One region of the Kitasatospora sp. NPDC056446 genome, then DNA from elsewhere that is predicted to be linked to it. Evidence: predicted binding sites of a transcription regulator. Region 1 holds the regulator's gene; the other holds the start of a gene.
The links. The regulator HspR, encoded in region 1, represses chaperone genes until heat shock. The targets are predictions, from matches to a motif close to TTGAGNNNNNNNNNCTCAA.
Positions count from the first base shown of each region.

Region 2: the regulator HspR is predicted to act here: its motif matches at 3,237-3,255, upstream of lon (endopeptidase La).

Region 1 is NZ_JBHTRF010000020.1:42,266-47,221, forward strand. Features, by position in the region: gene dnaK (molecular chaperone DnaK) at 1-422, shown strand, start outside; gene grpE (nucleotide exchange factor GrpE) at 419-1,036, shown strand; gene dnaJ (molecular chaperone DnaJ) at 1,308-2,465, shown strand; gene ACFQ6N_RS15110 (heat shock protein transcriptional repressor HspR) at 2,500-3,039, shown strand; gene ACFQ6N_RS15115 (helix-turn-helix domain-containing protein) at 3,254-4,249, shown strand; gene ACFQ6N_RS15120 (hypothetical protein) at 4,807-4,956, shown strand, end outside.
Region 2 is NZ_JBHTRF010000032.1:80,576-85,531, forward strand. Features, by position in the region: gene ACFQ6N_RS21265 (ROK family protein) at 1-142, opposite strand, end outside; gene ACFQ6N_RS21270 (GtrA family protein) at 160-726, opposite strand; gene lon (endopeptidase La) at 773-3,214, opposite strand; gene ACFQ6N_RS21280 (rhomboid-like protein) at 3,517-4,239, opposite strand; gene ACFQ6N_RS21285 (response regulator transcription factor) at 4,858-4,956, shown strand, end outside.

The DNA of each region.
Region 1 (4,956 bases):
GCTCCTCGCTGCCGAAGGACGAGGTCGACCGCATGCGCCGCGAGGCCGAGCAGTACGCCGAGGACGACCACAAGCGCCGCGAGGCCGTCGAGACCCGCAACTCCGCCGAGCAGCTCGTCTACTCGACCGAGAAGTTCATCGCCGACAACGCCGAGAAGCTCCCGGCCGACGTCAAGACCGAGGTCGAGACCGCCATCGGCGAGCTCAAGGAAGCCCTCAAGGGCGAGGACATCGCGAAGATCCGCGAGGCCTCGGAGAAGGTCTCCACCACCGCGCAGAAGCTCGGCCAGGCGCTGTACGCCAACGCCGACGCCCCCGCCGGTGCCGCGGCCGGCGACTCCGCCCAGGCCAAGGCCGAGGACGACGTCGTCGACGCCGAGATCGTGGACGACGAGAAGCCCAAGGGCGGTGCGTCGGCATGACGGACAAGCCGCAGGGCGGCAAGCCCGGCGACGACTCCGCCGCCGAAGAGGCCGTGATCAAGGCTGCCGAGGAGGCCGCGGCGGCCGGTGCCGCCGAGGGCTCCACGGACGAGCTCGCCACCGCCAAGCGCGAACTGGCCGAGCGCACCGCGGACCTGCAGCGGCTGCAGGCCGAGTACCAGAACTACCGCAAGCGGGTCGAGCGCGACCGGCTGACGGTCCGCGAGATCGCGGTCTCCAACATCCTGGAGTCCCTGATCCCGGTCCTGGACGACATCGGCCGCGCCCGCGAGCACGGCGAGGTCACCGGCGGCTTCAAGTCGGTCTCCGACTCGCTGGAGACGGTCGTCGCCAAGCTGGGCCTCCAGCAGTTCGGCAAGGAGGGCGAGCCCTTCGACCCGACCATGCACGAGGCGCTGATGCACAGCTACTCCTCGGACGTCACCGAGGACACCTGCGTGCAGATCCTCCAGCCCGGCTACCGCATCGGCGAGCGGATCATCCGCCCGGCGATGGTCGCCGTCGCGGAGCCCCAGCCGGGCGCCCAGGCGGCCCCGGACGCCGAGGCCAAGCCCGGCGAGGCCGACAAGTCCGAGGGCGACCCGGACAACTGACAACCAGTGACAGCTGACAGTCCTTGACAGCTGACAACCAGTGCGCTGCGGAGTCGTACGCCGGACAGTACGGCGGCCGGCTCCGCAGCGCTCTGTCGGCGGCGGCGCCTTCACCCGCGAGCCGGCAGCCCAGTGACGACGGACATCGGGAGGTGGCGGGAGCCGTGAGCGAGCGCAGCATGGGGGTCCCCCCGGCCGAGGGCCGGCGGAGAACCGTTGAGGGATGCGTCGACCGCTCAGCGGCTGCCGAGCACAGCGGGGTGGCGGACGCATGAGCGGCAAGGACTACGTGGAGAAGGACTACTACAAGGTCCTCGGCGTGCCCAAGGACGCCACCGCCACCGAGATCAAGAAGACCTACCGCAAGCTGGCGCGCGAGTTCCACCCCGACGCCAACAAGGGCGACGCCAAGGCCGAGGAGCGGTTCAAGGACATCTCCGAGGCGTACGACGTCCTCTCCGACGAGAAGCGCCGCAAGGAGTACGACGAGGCCCGCAGCCTCTTCGCCAACGGCGGCTTCCGGTCCGGCGGCGGCCCCGGCGGCACCGGCAGCTACAGCTTCGACTTCGGCGACCTCTTCAGCGGAAACCAGAGCAACACCGGCGGCGGCCTCGGCGACGTCTTCGGCGGCCTCTTCAACCGCGGCGGCCCCCGGCAGGCCCAGCCCCGGCGCGGCGCCGACGTCGAGACCGAGGTGACGCTCTCCTTCGAGGAGGCGGTGGACGGCGCGACCGTCCCGCTGCGGATGACCAGCCAGGCCCCCTGCCGCAGCTGCAACGGCACCGGCGCCAAGACCGGCACCACCCCGCGGGTCTGCCCGACCTGCGTCGGCGCGGGCACCGTCAGCCGCGGCCAGGGCGCCTTCGCGCTCTCCGAGCCGTGCAAGGACTGCCGCGGCCGGGGCATGATCGTCGACGACCCGTGCACCGACTGCCACGGCAGCGGCCGGGCCAGCTCCGCCCGCACCATGCAGGTCCGCATCCCGGCGGGCGTCCAGGCCGACCAGCGCATCCGCCTCAAGGGCAAGGGCGCCCAGGGCGAACGCGGCGGCCAGCCCGGCGACCTCTACGTCACCGTGCACGTCGACCCGCACCCGGTCTTCGGGCGCAAGGGCGACAACCTCACCGTCACCGTCCCGGTCACCTTCCCCGAGGCGGCCCTCGGCGCCACCATCGAGGTGCCCACCCTGGGCGGCCCCGCCGTGAAGCTCAAGCTGCCCCCGGGCAGCGCCAACGGCCTCACCATGCGCGCCCGCGGCAAGGGCGCCACCCGCAAGGACGGCACCCGCGGCGACCTCCTCGTCACCGTCGAGGTCGTGGTGCCCCAGCACGTCGCCGGTGACGCGCTGAACGCCCTGGAGCAGTACCGCGAGGCCACCGCCTCCGACGATCCGCGAGCAGCCCTCTTCCGGGCGGCGAAGGGAGCGTGACGACCAGATGTCCCCGATGAATCCGCTGAACCCGATGGGTCCGCTGAACCCCGACAGCCCGATCGGCCCCGGCGGCCCGATCGGCCCGGGCCTCGGCGAAGGCCTGCCCGGCGACGGCACCCGGCGCACCCGCCGGGCCGCCCCGGCCCAGCCGGCGTACGTCCTCACCGAGGACACCCCGGTGTACGTCATCTCCGTCGCCGCCGAACTGTCCGGGCTGCACCCGCAGACCCTGCGCCAGTACGACCGCCTCGGCCTGGTCTGCCCCGACCGCACCGCCGGCCGCGGCCGCCGCTACTCCGCCCGCGACATCCAGCAGTTGCGCGAGGTCCAGCGGCTCTCCCAGGACGAGGGCATCAACCTGGCCGGCATCAAGCGGATCATCGAGCTGGAGAACCAGGTCACCGCCCTCCAGTCCCGCATCACCGAACTGGTCGACTCACTGGAAGGCGCCGCCAGCGCCCTCCGGCAGCGCGAGGCCGCCGTCCACGCCTCCTACCGCCGCGACCTCGTGCCGTACCAGCCCCCCACCCCCCAGTCCAGCGCCCTCGTCGTCTGGCGCCCCAAGCGCTGACCCCGCGCACCCGCACGCCAAGGCCGCCGGCCCCCTCCTGTTCGGGGGGTGCCGGCGGCTCTTTTGCAGTGAGAGAGTGCTGTCCTGGGCAAGAATCGTCGATCTACCTGCGACAAGGCATCTCTTCGGCCGGCTCGTGACCGCCGCCTAAGATCCATGTCACAGCAGACGACAATCGCGTTGACTACGTGACGGTCAGCACTAGGAGCCGAAGATGAGTGGGCAAGAGCACGCAGGGCCTGGACCCAGCGCGTCACGCATCCTGTCAGAGGACGCCCGGAAGCTCTACCTGCAGGCCGTGAACGAAACCGGTCGTCTCACCCAGGACGCGGTCTCGGCAGCCGGAAGCCTCGCTCTCGAAGAACTTCTCGATCTCGGACTGCTCATACCCGACAGCGAAGAACCGGGCGCGCTCCTGGCCGCCGATCCGGCTCAACTCGCCAGCAGCCTGAGTTCAGCATGGCAACGACAAGCACTCGATTTGCTGTCGAAAGCGGTTTCCCTGCCGGCGGACCTCAACGAACTTTCCGAGGCGTTCCACGCCCCGGACACCACCGGCGGCTCGGTCGAATATGTCCACGGAAAGGCTCTGATTAATCAGAGACTTCAGCAGTCGGCAGCCCCGGGAGTCATGGAAGGACTCTCCATGCAGCCCGGCGGACCGAGGCCCGCCGAAATGCTCACCTCGTTCCTGGAACGAGACCTGGAAATTCTCCGCCACGGCGCCTCGATGCGGACGATTTACCACGCGAGCACCCGCTACCACCAGCCAACACGCGACTATGTGGCGCAATTGACGGCAGAGGGGTGGCAGTTTCGGACTCTCGACGAACCGTACGCCCGACTGATCATCGTGGATCGCCGCGTTGCCGTCATCCCGGTCGCCTCCGACTACAGCCAGGCGGCGTTCATCCACGATCCGGCCGTCATCAGCTTCCTGATCGAGGAGGTCTTCGAGAGGAGCTGGGGCAGGGCGCTGGAATTCGACGGCAACCGGGCCGTCCCGCACCAGGTGGTCTCCAGGCTCCGGCAGACCATCATCGACCTCATGCTCTCGGGCACGAACCATCGGGCCATCGCACGAAGGCTCGGGATCAGCGAGCGCACCCTCGCCCGCCACATCGCGGAGATGAGAGAGGAGTACAACGTCGACTCACTCTTCCAACTCGGGTACGTGCTCGGCCGATCACCGAAAGCAGAGGTCGACTGAAACGACCGAATCCAGACATACCGACCGCGACGCCGGGCCCGTTCCCCCCACGCGCCGCCCCGGTCGGAAGTCATCGGGAGTCAAATGCCAGGCTCAGCTCCAGTGCAGGTCATCGGCAACGGCTGCGATTGCGCCGGTGGTCACGGTCGTCTGCCCGTCACTGAAGGGGAGAAGGCCGGTGGCGAGCACAGCTGCTCCGATAAGGATCGGAAGCGCAACCTTACGGACGAGTCGACGTACGGACACGGACCCACCCTCCCATTCTCGAAGCTCTGCGAACCAGGATCAATAGAACTAGCATCCACATGATGCCGCATGCCCCGCAAGAGTGTCATCCCTCTGCCAGGCATCGAGATGCCAGGGTGCAGCGCTGGACGTAGCGGCGACCACTGATAGACGATCAGTTCGCGACAGACGGTCCCCCCGGAGATAGCAAAGTTGCCGCTGTACCGTCAAATATTCGCGCAGATCTCTCCGGATCTCTGACGCGAAAAGCCACTGTCCTCAGCGCCCGCCGGCACCACGTCCCTCCCGGTCGGCCTTCCCCCGGAGTCGACATGACCGAGCCCTACCTGCGTCACCACGACAGCCAGGCCCCCGAGGGTCGGCGTGCACGTGTGTTCCTGGCCGCGCCGCTGATGCGGCTGACCGGCCCGGCCGACAGTGTGGTCACGCTCGCCAGCCGGACGCGGCTGACGACGCTCCGC
Region 2 (4,956 bases), on a different contig from region 1:
CCCTGGTCAGCCCGGTCCCGGCGGCCACCTCGGCGCGGGAGCGCGGGCCGCCGGCGATCACCCCGAGCACCAGGGCCAGGTTGGCCCGGCGCATGCCCTGCTGGCTGGCGGGCCCGGTCCGGACGCCGTCCGGCTCGTGCATCAGGCTCACCTCGCCCCTTACGGCACATCCCGTGGCATCTCGGGTGCAGCGTAACCGGGTTCCGGGGCCGCCGCCGCCACCAGGGCGGGTGCGGCCGAGGGGGGTCCGGCGGGCCTGGTGAAGACCCACCGCCGCATCGCCCAGTAGCGGAACAGCATCGCGACGAAGGTGCCGACGACCATGCCGCTGAGGAAGTCCGCGACCTCCTGGCCGAAGGAGCCGACGTACGGCTCCCGCAGGTCCAGGACGTAGCGGGAGAGCGCCAGCGGCACGTCGTTGACGGCGATCGCCACCACGCTGACCAGGACGAACAGCAGGACTTCGCGCTGCCGGCCGCCGGACCGGAAGGCCCAGCGGCGGTTCAGCACGTACGAGACGGCGGTGGTGATCACCGTCGCGACGGTCAGCGCGACCACGGGCTTGTCCGGCAGCACGGTGAACTTGAGCTCGACGTCGATCACCGTGGTGAGCACGAAGCAGGAGCCCCCGACCAGCAGGAACTTCACCAGCCGGCGGTGCCGCACCAGGAACGGCCGCAGCCGGTCCGGCACCCGGGCCAGGGCGCGCTGCGTGGGGGACGGCATCTCCGCAGTCTCGCACGCGGGGATGCCGTCGGCCCCTCGGCGGCGGTCAGGCGGCGACCAGCAGCCCGGCCGGCTCCAGCGCCAGCCTCAGCACCTCCCGCACGTCCGACACCGGGTGGACGGTGAGCCGCTCCAGCACCTCGGCCGGGACGTCGTCCAGGTCGGCCTCGTTGCGCTTGGGGATGATCACCGTGGTGACGCCGGCCCGGTCGGCGGCGAGCAGCTTCTGCTTCACCCCGCCGATCGGCAGCACCCGCCCGGTCAGCGACACCTCGCCCGTCATCGCCACGTCGGTGCGCACCTTGCGGCCGGAGAGCAGCGAGGCGAGCGCCGCGGTCATGGTGATGCCGGCGCTCGGCCCGTCCTTGGGGACGGCTCCGGCCGGGACGTGCAGGTGCACGCCGCGGTCGCGCAGCGAGGTGACCGGCAGCTCCAGCTCGGCACCGCGCGAGCGCAGGTAGGAGAGCGCGATGTGCGCGGACTCCTTCATCACGTCGCCCAGCTGCCCGGTGAGGGTCAGCCCGGTGCCGCCGGTCTCGGCGTCGGCCAGCGAGGCCTCGATGTAGAGGACGTCGCCGCCGGCGCCGGTCACCGCGAGGCCGGTGGCCACGCCGGGGACGGCGGTGCGGCGCTCGGCCGGCTCCTGGGCGGCCTCCGGCACGTGGTGCGGCCGGCCGATCAGCGCGCGCAGGTCCTCCGGGCCGACGGTGGCGGGCAGTTGGCGCTCGCCCAGCTCGGCCTGTGCGGCGATCTTGCGCAGCACCCGGGCGATGGAGCGTTCCAGGCTGCGCACGCCCGCCTCCCTGGTGTACTCCCCGGCGAGCCGGCGCAGCGCCGGCTCGTCCACCGTGGCCTGCCCGCCGCCGAGACCGGCCTTGGCCAGCTGGCGCGGGAGCAGGTGGTCGCGGGCGATGACGACCTTCTCGTCCTCGGTGTAGCCGTCCAGCCGGACCAGCTCCATCCGGTCGAGCAGCGGCTCGGGGATGGCCTCCAGCACGTTGGCGGTGGCGAGGAAGACGACGTCGGAGAGGTCGAGTTCGACCTCCAGGTAGTGGTCCCGGAAGGTGTGGTTCTGTGCCGGGTCCAGCACCTCCAGCAGGGCGGCGGCCGGGTCTCCCCGGTAGTCGGAGCCGACCTTGTCGATCTCGTCGAGCAGGACGACCGGGTTCATCGAGCCTGCCTCCTTGATCGCGCGCACCAGCCGGCCGGGCAGCGCGCCGACGTAGGTGCGCCGGTGGCCGCGGATCTCGGCCTCGTCGCGGACGCCGCCGAGCGACACCCGGACGAAGGTGCGGCCCATGGCGCGGGCCACGGACTCGCCGAGCGAGGTCTTGCCGACGCCGGGCGGGCCGACCAGGGCCAGCACCGCGCCGCCCGCCCGACGCCCGCCGCCGGCCCCGGGCAGCGCCTCGCCCGACCCGTCCGGCCCGGCCTCCTGCTCGGCCCGGCGCTTGCGGACGGCCAGGTACTCGACGATCCGGTCCTTCACGTCGGCCAGGCCGGCGTGGTCGGCGTCCAGCACCGCGCGGGCGCCGGCGATGTCGTACGCGTCCTCGGTGCGCTCGTTCCAGGGCAGCTCCAGGACGGTGTCCAGCCAGGTGCGGATCCAGGAGCCCTCGGGCGACTGGTCGGAAGCCCGCTCCAGCTTGTCGACCTCCTTCAGCGCGGCCTCGCGGACCTTCTCCGGCAGGTCGGCGGCCTCGACCCGGGCGCGGTAGTCGCCCTCCTCGTCGGCCGCGTCGCCGTTCAGCTCGGCCAGCTCCTTGCGGACGGCCTCCAGCTGGCGGCGGAGCAGGAACTCCTTCTGCTGCTTGGCGACGCCCTCCTCGACGTCCTTGCGGATGGTGTCGTTGACCTCCTCCTCGGCGAGGTGGTCGCGCAGCAGGGCCAGCGCGTACTCCAGCCGGGCGACCTGGTCGGCCTCCAGCAGCACCTTGAGCTTCTGCTCGGCGGTGACGAAGGGCGCGTAGCCGATGTTGTCGGCGAGCTCGCCGACGCCCTCGATCTGCGCCACCCGGTCGACGATCTGCCAGGCGCCGCGCCTGCGCAGCCACTGGGTGGACAGCGCCTTGTACTCCTTGACCAGCTCGGCGGCGCGGCCGGCCACCGGGGTGCCCACCGAGGACTCCCGGAACGGCGTGGTCTCCACCCAGAGGGCGGCGCCGGGACCGGTGGTGCCGACGCCGATCCGGACCCGGCGCACGGCGCGCACCAGCGCGACGGGCTGGCCGGCGGTGTCGGGGCCGTCGGCCAGCCGGCCGACCTGCTCCACGGTGGCCAGCGTGCCGGCCGCCGCGTACGAGCCGTCCACCCGTGGGACCAGCAGGACCTGCGGCTTGGCGCCGCCCGCGGCCGCCGCGCGGGCGGCCTCGACCGCCGCGCGCACCTCGGTGTCCTTCAGGTCCAGCGGGACGACCATGCCCGGGAGCACGACCTCGTCGTCGAGCGGCAGCACGGGCAGGGTGAGCGGTGTGGACGTCGATGCCATGATCTCTCCCCAGTCAGTGAAGTTGAGTCGACCTGACTAAGGCCTGACGGGTGCCGAATGTTCCCGGCGCCCGGTTCGCTCTGAGCGAACGGATCGCGGACGGGGAGGGACGGCGGACGCACGGCGGGCGGTCCGTCAAAAAAGCCCTAAGAGAGCACTAAGCGCGCCTCAAGAAATCCTCGGCACACGGAGCTCCCCGGCCCTCGAAGACGCCTCGGCGGCGCCCGTCAAGACGTCGCGGAAAGGTCCGCGGAGGGGTCCACGGAGGCGCCCCCGTACGGGAGGCCCTCGGCGCGCGGCCTTCAGCGCGCGGCCCGCACCCGCGCCGCACCGTGCGCGGGCACCGCGCCGGGCGCCTTCGCGGCGGCCGGACGCGGCCGGGGCGGGCGCCGCTCGGCCCGGCGCAGCCAGCGCCACAGCGCGACCCCGGTGAGCACCGCCGCCGGGTGCCCCACCGCCGTGACCACGTCCTTGTCGGAGGCGATCTGCTCGGCGATCATCAGCCCGGCGCCGCCCAGCGCGAGCAGCCGGCCGCGCCAGGAGAGCAGCCCGGCCACCGCGCCCAGGCAGGCGAGCACCCCGTAGCTGACCCCGATGTCCAGGTGGTCCATCGCCTCGGGCGCCATCCGACCGGTCTCCACGGCGGTGATCACCACTCCCTGCGAGAGCAGCGTGGCCACGACGTGGCCGATCGCGAAGACCATCGCGGCCCGGGCGGATCCGACCTTGCGCTCCAGCGGTGCGAGCGTGAACGCGAATCCCCACAGGTACGGCACCCACGCGTCGCCGGCCACCCAGAAACCACTCAGGACGAGGGCCCGCAAAGGGTGCTGCAGCAGGTTGTGCCCGTCCGAACTGGAGGCTTCCTGCAAGCGCTGGACGAGTTCCGGATGGGCCAGCCCGGCGAAGGTCGTGGTGGCGCCGACGACGGCGAGATATCCCAGGGTGAAAGGGGTCCGACGGGGCGTCGGCACGCGTTCCAGCAGCCATCGCGCGACGCCGGCGCGCATCCCGTGCCGCAGCATTCCGTACGGCACTCCCGCAGGCGCGCATCCCTCGGCACCCTGCCGCGGTCCCGCCATGACGCCTCCGCTCCACGTCGGCGGCCGGCGGCCCCCGCAGGTGCCCAACGCACCGGCGCCCAGCGCGGATTCCGCCCGACCGGGTGTTGTCGTGGCCACGGTACGTCGAGGTTCTGAGAGGCACCTGGGAAAAGCCGGTGAAGACCGTCTGCGCAGCGGAACCCCGGATTCCCGACATTGGTCCAGACCTTCTCTCCATTAACGCGTCAGTAGGGCCTCTGACCGGCGACTTGGCGTCAACTCGACTGCATACGTACCGTTACGCAGAGAAAAATCCCCGGGTAAGGTAGCGGCCCGTGCCCACTCGTGCAGTGGGTCCGCGGGCGGCCCGAACAGCCGGGCCACGGGCCGGAAACGTCCGGTCCACCTGCCGGAAAGCATCCGCTGTCCGTACGCTGCGAAGTGCGCGGGAGAAGTGGACGGCCGACGAATCCGTCCTCGCCTCCCGATCGCGCGACGGGACGGCGGACCCGGCACAGTCCACGACGGAACAAGACTACGAGCGGAGCCCGCCATCCCCACAGGTGGCCGGCCCGCAGCCCTGGGGGCGGTGGCGTGACCGTGACAGAAATTCAGCAGGACAACCACAACACCGGCGGCACTGTGAGCAGCCAGCGCAGAGTGCTGGTGGTGGAGGACGAGCCCACGATCGCCGAGTCG